Regions from separate parts of the Halomonas sp. B23F22_10 genome, predicted to be linked through region 2. Evidence: predicted binding sites of a transcription regulator. Region 2 holds the regulator's gene; each other region holds the start of a gene.
The links. The regulator PhoB, encoded in region 2, activates phosphate uptake and scavenging genes when phosphate is short. The targets are predictions, from matches to a motif close to TGTCATANNNNTGTCANA.
Positions count from the first base shown of each region.

Region 1: the regulator PhoB is predicted to act here: its motif matches at 1,844-1,861, upstream of ACGTNF_RS00295 (PhoX family protein).
Region 3: the regulator PhoB is predicted to act here: its motif matches at 2,805-2,822, upstream of ACGTNF_RS01600 (PstS family phosphate ABC transporter substrate-binding protein).

Region 1 is NZ_JBIEKF010000001.1:65,914-71,207, reverse strand. Features, by position in the region: gene ACGTNF_RS00295 (PhoX family protein) at 1-1,741, opposite strand, end outside; gene cobA (uroporphyrinogen-III C-methyltransferase) at 1,889-2,833, opposite strand; gene ACGTNF_RS00285 (nitrate reductase) at 2,790-5,294, opposite strand, start outside.
Region 2 is NZ_JBIEKF010000005.1:137,069-142,362, reverse strand. Features, by position in the region: gene cysZ (sulfate transporter CysZ) at 1-705, shown strand, start outside; gene phoR (phosphate regulon sensor histidine kinase PhoR) at 779-2,092, opposite strand; gene phoB (phosphate regulon transcriptional regulator PhoB) at 2,094-2,783, opposite strand; gene ubiA (4-hydroxybenzoate octaprenyltransferase) at 2,908-3,801, opposite strand; gene ACGTNF_RS12895 (chorismate--pyruvate lyase family protein) at 3,857-4,333, opposite strand; gene ACGTNF_RS12890 (NAD(P)/FAD-dependent oxidoreductase) at 4,472-5,294, shown strand, end outside.
Region 3 is NZ_JBIEKF010000001.1:363,466-368,759, forward strand. Features, by position in the region: gene ACGTNF_RS01585 (STAS domain-containing protein) at 1-310, shown strand, start outside; gene tal (transaldolase) at 451-1,389, opposite strand; gene ACGTNF_RS01595 (Bcr/CflA family multidrug efflux MFS transporter) at 1,519-2,703, shown strand; gene ACGTNF_RS01600 (PstS family phosphate ABC transporter substrate-binding protein) at 2,884-3,897, shown strand; gene pstC (phosphate ABC transporter permease subunit PstC) at 4,015-5,271, shown strand; gene pstA (phosphate ABC transporter permease PstA) at 5,290-5,294, shown strand, end outside.

The sequences.
Region 1 (5,294 bases), on a different contig from region 2:
CGAACTGGTTGAGCTCGGTCAGGCCGGAGACGTTCTCGGCATCGCCGACCGCCGCACCGAACACGAACACCTCCCAGTCGAAGCGCATCGAGCCGGCATCCTCGCGCCAGCGGATCACCTGGCCGCCCTCGTTCTCGGCCCGCGGGTTGGCGGCATTGGTCGGCGCCGTGGCGTAGCCCACGCCCGCTTCCTGAATATCGCCGCCATCGTGGGTGTAGGTCGCGGCGGTGCCTTCCTCGGTGCGCTGGGAGTTGTTGGTCAGGGTCATGTAGACCTCGCCGGAGGCCGGGTCCACGGCGCCCCACTCCGGGCGGTCCATGGGCGTGGCGCCCATCAGGTCGGCGGCATCGCAGGTGTGAATGATCACACCGGCCTGATCGTCCGCGGCCAGGCCCAGGGCCTCGGCCAGGGTGCGGCCGTCGCGGGTCTCGGCGCCCGGGGTCAGCGGCAGCCACTCGCCACGGCCATCGGCCTCGAAGCGCGCCACGTAGAGGGTGCCGGCGTCCATGTACTTGGCACCGAGGGCCAGGCGGTCATAGCTGGCCCCGGGGCGGTTGGCGTCCGCCGGGTCCCAGAGGGCCTCGGAGACGAACTTGTAGATGTACTCGTTGCGCGAGTCGTGACCGGAATAGAACACCACCGGCTCGCCGGCCACCAGCTTGCCCGGCCAGCAGCCCTCGTGGCGGAAGCGGCCCAGGGCGGTGCGCTTGACGGCGCGCTCGCCGGTATAGGGGTCGATCTCGACGATATAGCCGAAGGTGCGCGGCTCGTTGCGATAGTCGTCGACGGCCGAGGCGCCCGTCGGGGTGGCGTTGAAGCGGGCGAACTCGTCGTTGCGCTCGCTGGCATCGCCGGCGGCGGTTTCCCAGCCGTAGCGGCCGCGGCCCTCGGAGACCCCGAGGCGCTGGTCGTCGCGCTGGCGCTCGGCATTCTTGACGAAATAGCCCGGCCAGTTCTCCTCGCAGGTCAGGTAGGTGCCCCAGGGGGTATAGCCGTTGGCGCAGTTGTTGTTGGTGCCGCGGGTCAGGGTGCCGTCCGGCGAGTACCGGGTCCTGACATAGTCGCTGCCGGCCACCGGGCCGCTCAGCGCCATCTCGGTGGCGCTGGTGTAGCGGCGGTTGTAGGCGGAATCCGCCACGTGCCGCCAGCGACCGCCGTCGCCCTTCTCGAGCTCGACCAGGGTCACGCCGTGGGCGTTGATCTCGGTGCGCACCTCGTCGGCCGGGCGCTTGCCCGCCTCGGCGTTGGTGGCCCCGCCCTTGGGCGCCCAGAGGGACGCCTGGTCGATGTACTCGTTGTTCATCGCCAGCACGAAGCGGCGCGACGCGGACGACTCGTCCAGGGCGAAGTTGTGCATGCCGTCGTGGTGCATGCCGACGCTGTTGGCCTGGATCTCCGGCGTGAAGGCGAGATCCTCGCGCCAGTCCGGCGCCTGGCCGTTGAGCGGCGTGCCCCAGGGAATCAGCACCTGAGCGGTGTAACCGTCCGGCACGACCACGGCGTCGGTGCGCGAGCCGCGAATGGCATCGAAGGCCAGCGACAGCGGCGTTTTCTCGGCGCCCGCGGCCTCGGCACGCCCGGACAGGCCGCTCAGGCCGAAGCCGCCCAGCATCGCCATGGCGGCCATGCCGAGTCCGCCCTGCATCACGCGACGGCGCGAGACATGCTTTTCCAGCACCGAGGAGAACGGCTCGTTGGCACTCCGGTTCAACAGGCGATGGTCTTCGATTTCCTTGCTCATCCTGGTCTCCTCACGGTCAGGCGTCGTTATCCGGCCGGCATGTCGGCGCCTTCCCGGGCGTCGCTGCCGGCATCAGTCAGCCAGGGGAGCATGCGTGACGAGGGTGACAGTAAGATGACGCACCGTGATCGATTTTTCGGACAAAACCTAGGAGGCAAACGCCTCGCGTCTTGCCGTCACGGCCCCGGCCGGCGTCGCCTCGACCATGCGCACCACGCTGCCCACCACGATCAGGCACGGCGACGGCAGCGGCGTCTCGGCGAGGCGCGCCGGCATATCCACCAGGCTGCCGGTCAAGGCGGCCTGCTCGGGCAGGCTGGCGTTGGCCACCAGCATGATCGGCCAGTCGTCGGGCAGACCGGCGCCACGAAGCCCGGCACAGATCGCCTCGACCTTGGCCAGCCCCATGTAGAACACCAGGGTCTCGTCGCGCCGGGCCAGCGCCTGCCAATCCGGCGCGCCGCCCTCGCGGCACAGCTGCGCGGTGACGAAGCGCAGCTGCTGGGCGTGGGCGCGGTCGGTGAGCGGAATGCCCATCGAGGCGCAGGCCGCCGAGGCGGCGGTGATGCCGGGCACGATCTCCGCCGGGACGTCGGCCTCGGCCAGGGCCGCGAGCTCCTCGCCCATGCGGCCGAACACGCCGGGGTCGCCGCCCTTGAGGCGCACCACCGACTTGCCCTGCCTCGCCAGCGTCACCAGCAGCGCGCCGATCTCGTTCTGGGGCACGCTGTGGTGGCCGCTGGCCTTGCCGACGTAGTAGCGCTCGCGGCCGGCGGGGATCAGCGCCAGCACCTCCTCGCCGACCAGCCGGTCATAGACCACGGCATCGGCCCGGGCCAGCAGCCGCGCGGCCTTCAGCGTCAGCAGCTCGACGTCGCCGCTGCCGGCGCCGACCAGATGGACCCGTCCGGGGCGACACTCGCCGCGCCGCGAGACCCGCGCGGCGTCATCGTCCGCTTCGCCGACGCGACCGGCCCTCCCTCGCGGCGACAGGCCCAGCCTGGCCGAGCCCAGCCGGGCCAGGGCAGAGAAACCGCGGCGCAGGGCATCAGGCGACGCGAACGGGGATCTTGGCTTGCTCGGAGCGCGCATGGCCACTCTCCTCTTGTGTCGTGGAATCGAGCGCCTGGGCATCGGCGCCGGCGTCGACGGTGTCCGGAGCATGCTCCTCGACCAGCGACTTGAGCTCGGGAATGCAGCTGCCGCACTGGGTGCCGCAGGCGAGCCGTGCGCCCAGCGCCTCGACGCTGGCGTCGCCGGCACGGATGGCCTCGACGATGGTCGTCTGGCCCACCTGATGGCAGCTGCACACCAGCGGACCGCCATCGGCCTCGCCGGCGTCGCAGCCAGCCAGCAGCCGGCGACGCACGTCGCCCTCGAGCGTCGCCTCGGCGAAGCGCGCATCGAGCCAGGAAAGCCCCGGCAGCTCGGCGGGCGGCGCCACCATCAGCCACCAGCGCAGCCGGCCGTTCTCGAGCCCCGCGGCGCGCAGCCGACCGCCGGCCGGGTCGTCGCTCCACAGGCTCGGCGCCGTGGGCAGCCACTGCCGCACCCAGGCCAGCCAGTCGCGCGACGCATCGTCCGTCTCGCCGCCGGCCAGCTGCCAGCGCTGGCAGTGGGCCAGCGGGATGCGCGCCCAGTAGGCGCCGTCGTCGCGGCCCTCGAAGTCGCCGGCTTCGCCCGGGGCGATCAGCAGGGTCGCCTCCCAGCCCACCGCCAGCGGCGCCAGGCTCACCGCGCCGTGCTTGGCTTCGGGCTGGCCGGAGATCGGGTCGAGATGGGCGGCGAGCAGGCCGCCGGTGCGCGCCGCGCCGGTGAAGCGGTCGGTCCAGTGCATCGGCACGAAGGCCTCGCCGCGGCGCTGGGCCTTGGTCAGCCGCACCCGGGCGCGGTACTCCCCGCCGGCGCCGGTCAGCCGCGCCAGCTGCTGGTCGCCGACGCCGAAGGCGGCGGCGTCCTCGGGGGTGATCTCGATGAAGGGCTCGGCGCGGTGATTCATCAGCCGCGGCGCCCGGGCGGTGCGGGTCATGGTGTGCCACTGGTCGCGCACCCGGCCGGTGTTGAGGCGCAGCGGACGCTCGGCGCTGAGCGCCTGTTCGGGGCCGCGCGGACGCACCGGCAGCAGCCGGGCCCGGCCGTCAGCGGTGGCGAAGCGACCGTCCTCGAACAGCCGCGCGGTGCCGCGGGGGGCCTCGGCGGTCACCGGCCACTGGATCGGCGCCAGGGCGTCATAGCCGGCGCGGTCGAGCCCCGCCAGCGCCGAGATGTCGAACGGCCGCGCCTCGTGGCCCGGCTGCCCGGGGGCGTTCTCGAAGCCGGAGAGCCGGGCGTGCTCGGCGAAGATCTCGCCGGGATGGCCGTAGTCGAAGGCCTCGCCGAAACCCAGCCGGCGCGCCGCCTCGCAGACGATCCACCAGTCGTGGCGCGCCTCGCCCGGCGGCGGCAGCATCCCGCGCTGGCGCGAGATGCGCCGCTCGGAGTTGGTCACGGTGCCGTCCTTCTCCGACCACGACGTTGCCGGCAGCACGATATCGGCGTAGCGCAGCAGGTCGGTGTCGGCCATGCATTCGGAGACGATCACCAGCGGGCACGTCTCGAGCGCCGCCCGCACCCGATTGGCGTCGGGCAGGCTGACCGCGGGATTGGTGGCCATCACCCACAGCGCCTGGACCTCGCCGCGTTCGATGGCCTCGAACAGCGCCACCGCCTTGTGCCCCGGCGCCTCGGGCAGGCCCGGCGTCAACCGGTCGGTGGACCAGAAGCGCGTCACGCGGTCGCGCGCGCCGGGGGAGTCGTAGTCCATGTGGGCGGCGAGCTGGTTGGCCAGCCCCCCCACCTCGCGGCCGCCCATGGCGTTGGGCTGGCCGGTGATCGAGAACGGCCCGGCGCCGGGCAGGCCGATCTTGCCGCCGGCCAGGTGGCAGTTGATGATCGCCTGGCACTTGTCGGTGCCGCTGGACGACTGGTTGATGCCCTGGGAGTAGAGGGTCACCACGTGCAGCTGGCTGGCGAACCAGTAGAAGAAGGTCTCCAGCCGCTCGGCGTCGACGTCGCAGTCGGCGGCGATGGCCGCGATGGACACGTCGTCCTCCCGGGCCGCGGCCAGGGCCGCGTCGAGCCCGTCGGTATGCTTGCCCAGATAGACGTCGTCGAGCCGGCCCTTGTCGGCCATCCAGGCCAGCAGGCCGGTGAACAGCCGGGCGTCGCTGCCGGGCCTGAGCCCCAGGTACAAATCGGCGATCTCGCAGCTGTCGGTGACCCGCGGGTCGATCACCACCACCCGCATCAGCGGATGGCGACTCTTGGCGGTGCGCAGGCGCTGATAGAGCACCGGATGGTTCCAGGCCAGGTTGGACCCCACCAGCACCACCAGCTCGGCCTCCTCCAGGTCCTCGTAGCAGCACGGCACGGCGTCGGCGCCCAGCGAGCGCTTGTAGGCGGCCACCGCCGAGGCCATGCACAGCCGCGAGTTGGTATCCAGGTGCGGCGTGCCGAGAAAGCCCTTGAACAGTTTGTTGGCGACGTAATAGTCCTCGGTCAGCAGCTGGCCGGA
Region 2 (5,294 bases):
CGCCTGGTCTACACCCCCGGCCTGCGCCGCTACGTGTTCCTGCCGATACTGGCCAACCTGGTGGTCTACGCCGCCATGCTGAGCTACGTGCTGACCCACTTCGGCGGCTGGCTCGACGGCTGGATGGCCATGGTGCCGGGCTGGCTCGACTGGCTGTCGTGGCTGATCTGGCCGCTGTTCGTGCTCAGCCTGGGGCTGATCGTGTTCTTCAGCTTCACCCTGGTGACCCAGCTGATCGCCGCACCCTTCTATGGCCTGCTGGCCGAGAAGGTCGAGCGCGAGGTCACCGGGCGTCCGCCGCTGGACGACCGCGGCCTGGCGCGCACCGCCATCGATGCCCTGGGCCGCGAGCTGGTCAAGCTGGGCTACATCCTGCCGCGCATGCTGCTGCTGTTCGTGATCGGCTGGATACCGGTGATCAACCTGATCGCGCCCTTGCTGTGGCTGCTGTTCTCGGCCTGGATGATGGCGGTCACCTACCTCGACTATCCGATGGACAACAACAAGGTGCCCTTCGCCGACATGCGTCGCCGCCTCGCCGCGCGCCGCTGGCCGACGCTGACCTACGGCGGCTGGGTGATGCTGATCACCTGGCTGCCGCTGGCCAACCTGCTCCTGCTGCCCGGCGCCGTGGCCGGCGCGGTGCTGATGTGGGAAGACCACTATCGGGCGCTCGCGCCCGACCCCGCCCCGGCGAGGCGCTGACGCTCCAGGCGTCGTGATCGCGTGACCTCCCTCCGCCCGGCCTGCGTCGGGCGGAGTCGTGTCCGGGACGGAATCAGGCGCGCCGCGAGGACGGCGCGGCGTCGGTGAGGCGCGCGGCGGGGAAGATGCAGCGGAAGGTGGCGCCCTCGCCGAGCCGGGAATCGATCTCCAGCTGGGCATCGTGGCGCAGCAGCACGTGCTTGACGATGGCCAGCCCCAGGCCGGTGCCGCCGGTGGCGGTGCTGCGGCCCTTGTCGACCCGGTAGAAGCGCTCGGTCAGGCGCGGGATGTGCAGCGGGTCGATGCCCTCGCCGTCGTCCTCGACCTCCAGGCAGGCGCCGTCGCCCCAGGGACGCCAGCGCAGCACGATGCGGCTGTCCTCGCCGGCGTAGCGCACGGCATTGAAGGCCAGGTTGGAGACGGCGCTGTGCAGCTCCTTCTCCGAGCCGAGCAGGGCGCGGGGCTCGTCGATCTCCACCTCCAGTCGATGATGGCTCTCGGACAGCGCCTCGGCGTCGCGGCGCACGGCCTCGAGCAGGCTGGCCGGGTCGAGGTGGACGTCGTCGTGGCCGCCCTGGTCGTTCTCCAGCCGCGACAGCAGCAGCAGGTCGTTGACCAGGTTCTGCATGCGCCGGGTCTGGCTCTGCATCTGGCCGATGCCGCGGCCGAGGCGCTCCGGCAGCATCTCGGCCATGTCGCCGTAGGTCTCGAGGTAGCCCGTCAGCACGGTGAGCGGGGTGCGCAGCTCGTGGGAGACATTGGCCACGAAGTCGCGGCGCATCTGCTCGAGGCGGTGCAGGCGGGTGATGTCGCGGGCCATCACCAGGCGTTCGTCGTCGCCGTAGAGGGTGATCTGGAACTGCAGGATCAGGTTCTCGTCGATCGGCGAGCACAGCGTCAGCGGCTCGCGGTAGTCGCGGGCGTGGAAGTAGTCGACAAAGCTCGGGTCGCGGAGCAGGTTGGTGATGTGCTGGCCGCGGTCCAGGGTCGGCTTGAGGCCCAGCATCCGCTCGGCGGCGCTGTTCCACCACTCCATGTCGCCGTGGCGGTCGAGCATCACCACGCTGTCGCGCATCGCCTCGGAGGATTCCTGGATGCGGCTCAGGGTGTCGCGCAGCCGCCGCTGGGTGATGCGCTGCCCCTTCTGGTAGCGGTAGAGGCGGTCGAACAGTTCCCCCCACAGCCCCATCGCCGAGGGCGGCTCGTCATGGGGGTGATGGGTCAGCCATTCCTGCAGCGCGTGGAGCTGGCGCATCTGGTAGAAGAGGTAGATGGTGAGCCCCACGGCGAGGCCGAGGCCGCTCAGGGCGAAGGGCCAGCCGATCAGCGCGCCGGCGGCCACCAGGGACGCCAGCCGCCAACATTCGCGTCGCCACAGCCGGCCCATGTCAGGCCTTGGCGGAGAAGCGGTAGCCGGTGCCGCGCACGGTCTGGATCAGCTGCTGGTGCGGCTCGCCCAGCGCCTTGCGCAGGCGGCGGATATGCACGTCCACGGTGCGCTCCTCGACGTAGACGTTGCCGCCCCAGACCTGGTCGAGCAGCTGGCCGCGGGTGTAGGCGCGTTCCTGGTGGGTCATGAAGAACTGCAGCAGGCGGTACTCGGTGGGGCCGATCTCCAGCGACTGGCCGTCGATGCTGACGCGGTGGCTGACCGGGTCGAGCATCAGGCCCTCGACCTGGACCGGATCCTCGACGCCGCGCGGCGTGGCCCGGCGCAGGACCGCCTTGAGGCGCGCCACCAGCTCGCGGGGCGAGAAGGGCTTGGTGATGTAGTCGTCGGCCCCGGACTCGAGGCCCTGGATCTTGTTGTCCTCTTCGCCCTTGGCGGTGAGCATGATGATCGGCAGCTCCGAGGTGCCTTCCTCGCGCTTGAGCCGGCGGGCGAGCTCGACGCCGCTGGTGCCGGGCATCATCCAGTCCAGCAGCACCAGGTCGGGCTGGTGATCGACGACCATGGCGTGGGCGCTCTGGGCATTGTCCGCCTCGAGCACGCGATAGTCGGCCATCTCCAGCGCCACGGCGATCATCTCGCGGATGGGCGCTTCATCATCGACGATCAGTACGGTCTTGGCGGTCATCCCGGGGCCTCATGGTCGAGAGCAGTGACATATTGGTGACGATGACAGCATGTCCTTGTGACAATACCGTGACAGCCTCGTCCTGTCGCCCCCGCTCAGCGCCGCGGTTTTTTCCCGCCCGGCGTCACGCGCCGGCGCCCGGCCACAGCGACAGCGCGATGCCGGCGAACACCAAGAGCCCCGACCAGTGATTGTTGAGGAAGGCCTGGAAGCAGCGATCGCGATCGCGGTGGCGGATCAGCCGCTGTTGGTGGACGAAGGTCGCCGCCATGGCGGCCAGGCCGAGCCAGAAGAAGCCGGTGAGGCCGAGGCGCTCGCCGGCCCAGGCCAGCAGGGCGAGCGTGGCCAGCTGCAGCAGGCCGATGATCCGCTTGTCGGCGCGGCCGAACAGTACCGCGGTGGACTTGATGCCGATGCGCAGGTCGTCGTCGCGGTCGACCATGGCGTACTCGGTGTCGTAGGCCACGGTCCACAGCACGTTGGCGGCGAACAGCAGCCAGGCCTCCAGCGGCACATGGCCGAGCACCGCGCCGAAGGCCATGGGAATGGCCCACGAGAAGGCCGCGCCCAGCACCACCTGGGGCAGATGGGTGTAGCGCTTCATGAAGGGATAGACGAAGGCCAGGATCACGCCGCCCACCGACAGCATCACGGTGAAGGCATTGGTGAAGCACACCAGCACGAAGGCCGCCAGCACCAGGCCGGCGAACAGCCCCTTGGCCTCGCCTTCGCCGATGCGTCCGGTGGCCAGCGGACGTGACTTCGTCCGCTTCACGTGGCCGTCGAAGTGGCGGTCGGCGTAGTCGTTGACCACGCAGCCCGCGGCCCGCATCAGGTAGACCCCGGCGACGAAGATCAGCAGCAGCCGGCGCTCGGGAACGCCCTCGGCCGCCGTCCACAGCGCCCACAGCGTCGGCCACATCAGCAGCCAGGTGCCGATGGGGCGGTCGAGGCGCGTCAGGTGCAGGAAGTCGGGCAGCCGGGCCAGCCCCTTGGGGCGCATCAGGGAACGTTCCATGTGGGTCTCTCGGTTGAATCGGACGACGCGGGTTTCGGGCGATGCCAGACGCAGCCTATCGCGCCGGCAGGGCCAGGTCATCCGCCATGGCGTCGAGGAAGAACTCCTGGACCAGCACCGCGAAGCGGCCGTGGCGCAGCACCGAGCGGCGACCCCAGGGGCCGGGCGCGTCGTGGAAGGGCGCCGGGTCGGCGCTGACCTCGATGGGGCCGCGCTCGAGGCCGGGCTGGCGGAACAGCCAGTGCCCCAGCGAGCGCTCGCCGAGGCCCGCCAGCCGCTGGCCGTGCAGGCCGTGGAGCGGGGCCACCGAGCGCGCCATCACCCAGGAACGATCGCCGAGACACAGCGCGACCTCGCGCCGCCAGACCAGGCGGTCCGGCGCCGTGCCCAGCGCCATGGCCTCGTCGCGGCGCGGCCGGCCCAGGCGCTGGTCGAGCAGCCTGACCCGGAAGCGGCGAGGCGCGCCGGCCTCGATCAGCCGCTGGGTCAGCGAGCCCCGGGTGGCGATCCAGCGCCACCAGGCCGGGCTCATGGCGGGGCGTGCCGCCGCCAGGGGGCGCCAGCGGGGCGAAAGGGCCGGGGCGTGATTCACTGCGCGACTCCGCGTCCAATGCAAGGGGCGGCTAGTGTACCATGGCGGCCCGTCGCGCCCCCTGCAGCGAGGAGCCCCATGAGCGCACCCCTGACCATCATCGGCTCCGGCATGGCCGGGCTGGGCCTGGCGCGCCAGGTCCGGGCCCTGCAGCCCGAGCGCCCCATCACCCTGATCACCGCCGACGGCGGCGAGGACTACTCCAAGCCGCTGCTCTCCACCGGCTTCGCCAAGCGCCTGCCGCCGGATCGCCTGGCCTCGCTCAGCGCCCTGGAGGCGGCCGACCGGCTCGGCGTGACGATGCGCACGCACACCCGGGTCGAGGCCATCGATCCGGCCGCGCGGACCCTGGCCCTCGGCGCCGAGCGGCTGCCCTGGGGCGAGCTGGTGCTGGCCACCGGCGCGGCGCCGGCGCCGCCCTTCGCCATGCCCGAGGCGCTGGCCGGCCGGGTCCATACCGTCAACGACCTCGACGACTACCGCGCCTTCCACGCCGCCCTGGCGGCGCTCGGCCGCCCGGCCCGGGTCGCCGTGGTCGGCATCGGCCTGGTGGGCTGCGAGTTCACCAACGACCTGGCCGCCGGCGGCCATGCGGTCGAGCTGATCGCCCCGGAGGCGGCGCCGCTGCCGCGGCTGCTGCCCGAGCCGCTGGGCCGGGCCCTGGGCGAGGCCTTCGTCGAGGCCGGCATCGCCCTGCACACCGGGCGCACGGTCGACGCGCTCTCGTCCGAGGGCGAGCGGGTGGCGCTGGGCCTGGACGACGGCACCGCCCTCGAGGCCGATCTGGTGCTGGTGGCCACCGGGCTGCGGCCGCGCAGCGCCCTGGCCGAGGCCGCGGGACTGGCCGTGGGGCCGGCCGGCATCCTCGTCGATCGCCGGCTTTCGACCTCGTCGCCCGGCA
Region 3 (5,294 bases), on a different contig from region 2:
GGCCAAGGTGGCCATGGCACTGCAGGGCCGTCTGAAGCAGCCGCCGACCATCGTCGTCGATAACCCCGATGTGCGGCGCATGCTCGACGTGATGGGCTTCGCCCGCTACTTCACGCTGCTGGAGTCGCCGATCACCGAGCCCCACGAGCTGCGTGACCTGCCCGAGGTGCCCGCCAACGAAGAGGGCATGCGCGAGCACATCCTCGAGGCGCACCGCATCCTGATGCACATGAACGACCACAACCGCGAGCAGTTTCAGCCGCTGGTCGAGATGCTCGAGGAGCAGAAGAGTCCCGCCGACCGGGAGTGAATCGCCGCCTTGGCGGGCCTCGCAGCGCTCGCAGTGAGACGGGGCAGAAGCGGTCGGAGCAAACGCTGGACACAGTCAAAGAGGGGGAGGCGCCGGCGGCGCCTCCCCCTCTTTTCGTTCTTGCGTCGCCCGGGGCCGGATCAGCCCTGGCGCAGCTCGCCCAGCAGCGTCTCCAGCTTGCGCTGGTCGGCCATGAACTTGCGGATGCCCTCGGCCAGCTTCTCGGTGGCCATGGGGTCCTCGTTCATCGCCCAGCGGAAGTCGGCCTCGCCCTGGGGCTCCGGCGCGCGGGTCTCGGCGTCCAGCGGCGAGAGGCGGCGCTCCAGCGTGCCCTCGGTCTCGGCCAGCTCGCCGAGCAGGGCCGGAGAGATGGTCAGGCGGTCGCAGCCGGCCAGGGCCTTGATCTCGCCGCTGTTGCGGAAGCTGGCGCCCATCACGATGGTCTCGTAGCCGTGGCCCTTGAAGTGCTCGTAGATGCGCTTGACCGACTGCACGCCCGGGTCGCGGTCGCCGGCGAAATCGGCCTCTGGATCCTGGGCCTTGTGCCAGTCGAGGATGCGGCCGACGAAGGGAGACACCAAGGTCACGCCGGCATCGGCGCAGGCGCGGGCCTGGTCGAAGTTGAACATCAGCGTCAGGTTGGTGTGGATGCCCTCGCGTTCCAGCACCTGGGCGGCGCGGATGCCCTCCCAGGTGGCGGCGAGCTTGATCAGGATCCGCTTCGGGTCGACGCCATGGCGCTGGTAGCGGTCGATCAGCGAACGGGCGCGGTCCAGCGAGGCCTGGGTGTCGAAGGAGAGGCGAGCGCTGACCTCGGTGGACACGTAGCCGGGGACCAGGGCACTGATCTCGCTGCCGATATCCACCGCCACGGCGTCCATGGCGTCGTCGATATCGGTGGCCTGGCGGGCGATCTCGGCCAGCCGGGCGCGGCGGCCCTCCTGCTGGGCGGCCTGCAGGATCAGCGAGGGATTGGTGGTCGCGTCGGTGGGCTGGAAGCGACGGATCGCCTCGATGTCGCCGGTGTCGGCCACCACCGTGGTCATGCCTTTGAGTTGCGTCAGCAGGTCGTCTGCCATGGGTCCTGGATCCTCCGTGTGTCGAAGGTCCACTCTACCAAGCACAAGGGGATGAAATACAGACGCACGGCATCGGCCAGTGTGGTGCGTTATCATTAGCGCCCTCGTGGAAATCCCTTTGGAGGTCGCTTGATACTTAATGCCCGACGGGTGGCCCTGCTGGTCGCCACCAATACCGCCCTGGCGCCCTTCGCCATCGATGCCTACCTGCCCGCCATGCCCGCGCTGGCCGAGGCGGTGGGGGCGAGCGTCCATCACACCGAGCTGTCGATCAGCCTGTTCCTGTTCGGCTTCGCCATCGGCCAGCTGGTCGGCGGACCGATGTCCGACCGCCTGGGGCGTCGGCCGGTGCTGCTCACCGGGCTGGTGATCTTCCTGCTGGCCAGCCTGATGATCATGCGCGTCGACTCGCTCGGCGAGCTGTTGACCTGGCGCTTCGTGCAGGCCCTGGGCGGCGGCGCCTGCGTGGTCAACTCCGCGGCCATCGTGCGCGACTGCTTCAGCGGGCGCGAGGCGGCCAAGGTGATGTCGACCATGGCGATGATCCTGATGCTGGCCCCGCTGGTGGCGCCGGCGGTGGGCAGCGGCCTGCTCTACCTGGCGGACTGGTGGCTGATCTTCGCCTTCCTGGTGGTCTATGCGGCCTTCCTGCTGTGGCTGATGGGCACCCGCCTGCCGGAGACCCGGCCGCCCGATGCGCCGATCGCCTCGGCCGGCCAGGTGTTGCGCAACTATGCCAGCGTGCTGCGTCATCGCGAGGCCATGGGCTATGTGCTGTCGGTGGCGTCGACCTTCTCCGGGATGTTCGCCTTCATCACCGCTTCGCCGTTTCTCTACATGACCCACTACGGGGTCTCGCCGGCGGTCTATCCGGTGGTGTTCGGCGCCAACGTGGTGGTGATGGCGCTGTCCAACCGCCTCAATATCCGCCTGCTGGGCCGGCGCACGCCCCAGCAGAACATGCGCCTGGGACTCGGCGTGCAGTGCTGCGTGGCGCTGGCGCTGGTGACGCTGGTGGCGACCGGGAGGGACTCGCTGTTCACGGTGGTACCGCTGATCATGCTGTTCATGGGCATGGTCGGGCTGATCACGCCCAATGCCATGGCCTCGCTGCTCGAGCACTTCAGTCACATGAGCGCCACCGCCACCGCGCTGCTGGGCTGCATCCAGTTCACCAGCGGCGCCCTGGCCGGGGTGGTGGTCAGCGCCTTCGAGGTCGACAGCGCCTGGCCCATGGTGCTGACCATGCTGGCGGTGTCGCTGGTCGGCAACCTGGCCCTGCGCGGCCTGGTGGGGCGCGCCGCCCTGAACTGAGTCGTCCTGCCGCTCCGGCCCGCCCGGGCCGGAGCTCTCGTGCCCGTCGCCGGGCCCTTCGTCTCCCTCTGCCGACGCCGATGTCGGCCATCGAGCTCGCTTGTCATGAAGCTGTCATTTTCGTGGGGCATCTTGTGTGTCACGAAAGGATGATCACTTCCCCGAACAGGAGCTCTCTCCATGAACCGCATCCTCAAGACTACTGTCATTGCTGCCGCCGTCATGGGCGTCGTCGGTGTTGCCCAGGCCCGCGATCAGGTGCGCATCGTTGGCTCCAGTACCGTCTACCCGTTTGCCAGCTACGTGGCCGAGGAATTCGGTGCCACTACCGACTTCCCGACGCCGGTGATCGAGTCCACCGGCTCCGGCGGCGGCGCGCGCCTGTTCTGCAACGGCATCGGCGAGGGGACTCCTGACATCACCAACGCCTCGCGTCGCATGAAGCCCTCCGAGTTCGAGCGCTGCGTCGAGAACGGCGTGACCGACATCACCGAAGCCTTCATCGGCTATGACGGCATCGCCTTCGCCCAGTCCAACGAAAACGACGCGATGGACGTGACCCTCGAGCAGATCTTCCTGGCCCTGGCCGCCCAGGTGCCGGTCGACGGCGAGCTGGTCGACAACCCCTACACCCAGTGGAACGAGATCGATGATTCGCTGCCGGCCCGCGAGATCGCCGTCTACGGTCCGCCCACCACCTCCGGCACCCGTGACGCCTTCGAGGAGCTGGTGATGGAAGCCGCCTCCGAGGAGATGGACGCCTACGGCGGTGAGGGCTACACCGACATCCGCACCGACGGTGCCTTCATCGACGCCGGCGAGAACGACAACCTGATCGTCCAGCGCCTGGCCGAGAATACCGAGGCCTTCGGCATCTTCGGCTACTCCTTCCTGGAAGAGAACTCCGACAGCCTGATGGGCTCCAGCATCGACGGCGTCGCGCCGACCCCGGATGCCATCGGCAGCGGCGAGTACCCGGTGTCTCGCTCCATGTTCTTCTACGTGAAGAACCAGCACGCCGACGAGGTCCCGGCGATGAACGAATACGCCAACCTGTTCATGAGCGAGCAGATGATCGGTGATCTGGGCTACCTCAAGGGCATCGGCCTGATCCCGGCGCCGGAAGACCTGCGCGCCGAGGCTCGCAGCGCGGTCGAGAACCACGAGACGCTCGAGCTGGCCGACCTCAAGTAAGCACGGCCGGGTCCTCGCCCTGTCACGGCCGGCAGCCAGGAGCTGCCGGCCGGTGCACGTTCCGCCGGCTCACCGGCCTCGCCGGTCCCCGCGGATTCATTCAGACGAGAGTCAACTATGCAGACCAACCAAATACTCGCTCTGTTCTGCGGCACCCTGCTGGTGCTGGGTCTGATAGCCTATTTCCTGGGGCGGGCCAAGGCCTCCAGGGTGCGCGCCGCCGGCGCCGCCATGCACGCCCAGCCCGACCAATACGCCTGGTTCAGCGTGCTGTCCAGCGCCGGCCCGGCCATCGCCGTCGGCGTGGTGGGCGCGTTCGCCATGCTGCTCCTGGGCGCCGAGATTCCCACGCTGTATCTGCTGGCCGCCAGCCTGGTCGTCGGCTGCGCCGGTCTGGCCATGGGCATCGCCCTGGTGCGTCCGGACTTTCATGCGCGCAAGGCCATCGAGAGCGTCATCCGCTTCTTCCTGGCCGGCGCCGCCCTGATCTCGATCTTCACCACCTTCGGGATCCTGATCTCCATCGTGGGAGAGGCCATCCGCTTCTTCCAGATGCAGAGTTTCTGGGACTTCATCACCGGCACCACCTGGAACCCGGGCGCGAGCTTCCTCGCCGCCGCGGGCCGAGCGGAGGAGGGGGCAAGCGCCGCCCAGTTCGGTTCGATTCCGCTGTTCGCCGGTACCTTCATGATCACCGCCATCGCCATGCTGGTGGCGATTCCGGTCGGCCTGCTGTCGGCCATCTACATGGCCGAGTTCGCCCCGCAGCGAGTGCGCACCCTGGCCAAGCCGGTGCTCGAGGTCCTGGCCGGCATCCCGACCGTGGTCTACGGCTTCTTCGCCGCCATCACCGTGGCGCCGCTGATCGTCGACGTGGCCGGTTTCTTCGGCATCGATGCCTCGTTCAACAACGCCCTGGCCCCCGGCATCGTGATGGGCATCATGATCATCCCCTTCATCTCCTCGCTGTCCGACGACGTCATCAACTCGGTGCCGGACAGCATGCGTCAGGGGTCGCTGGCGCTGGGCATGACCAAGGGCGAGACCATCCGCGACGTGGTGGTCCCGGCAGCCCTGCCGGGCATCATCTCGGCCTCGCTGCTGGCGGTGTCCCGGGCGCTGGGCGAGACCATGATCGTGGTCATGGCCGCCGGCATGCGGCCCAACCTCACGGCTAACCCGTTCGAGGACATGACCACGGTGACGGTGCGCATCGTCGCCGCCTTGACCGGCGACCAGGAATTCGCCAGCGCCGAGACGCTGTCGGCCTTCGCCCTGGGCCTGGTGCTGTTCGTGGTGACCCTGTCGCTGAATCTGGTCTCGGTGATCATGATTCGCCGGTTCCGCGAGAAGTACCGGATCAACAACCTTTAACGCTGGGAGCTTTTTCCGATGAG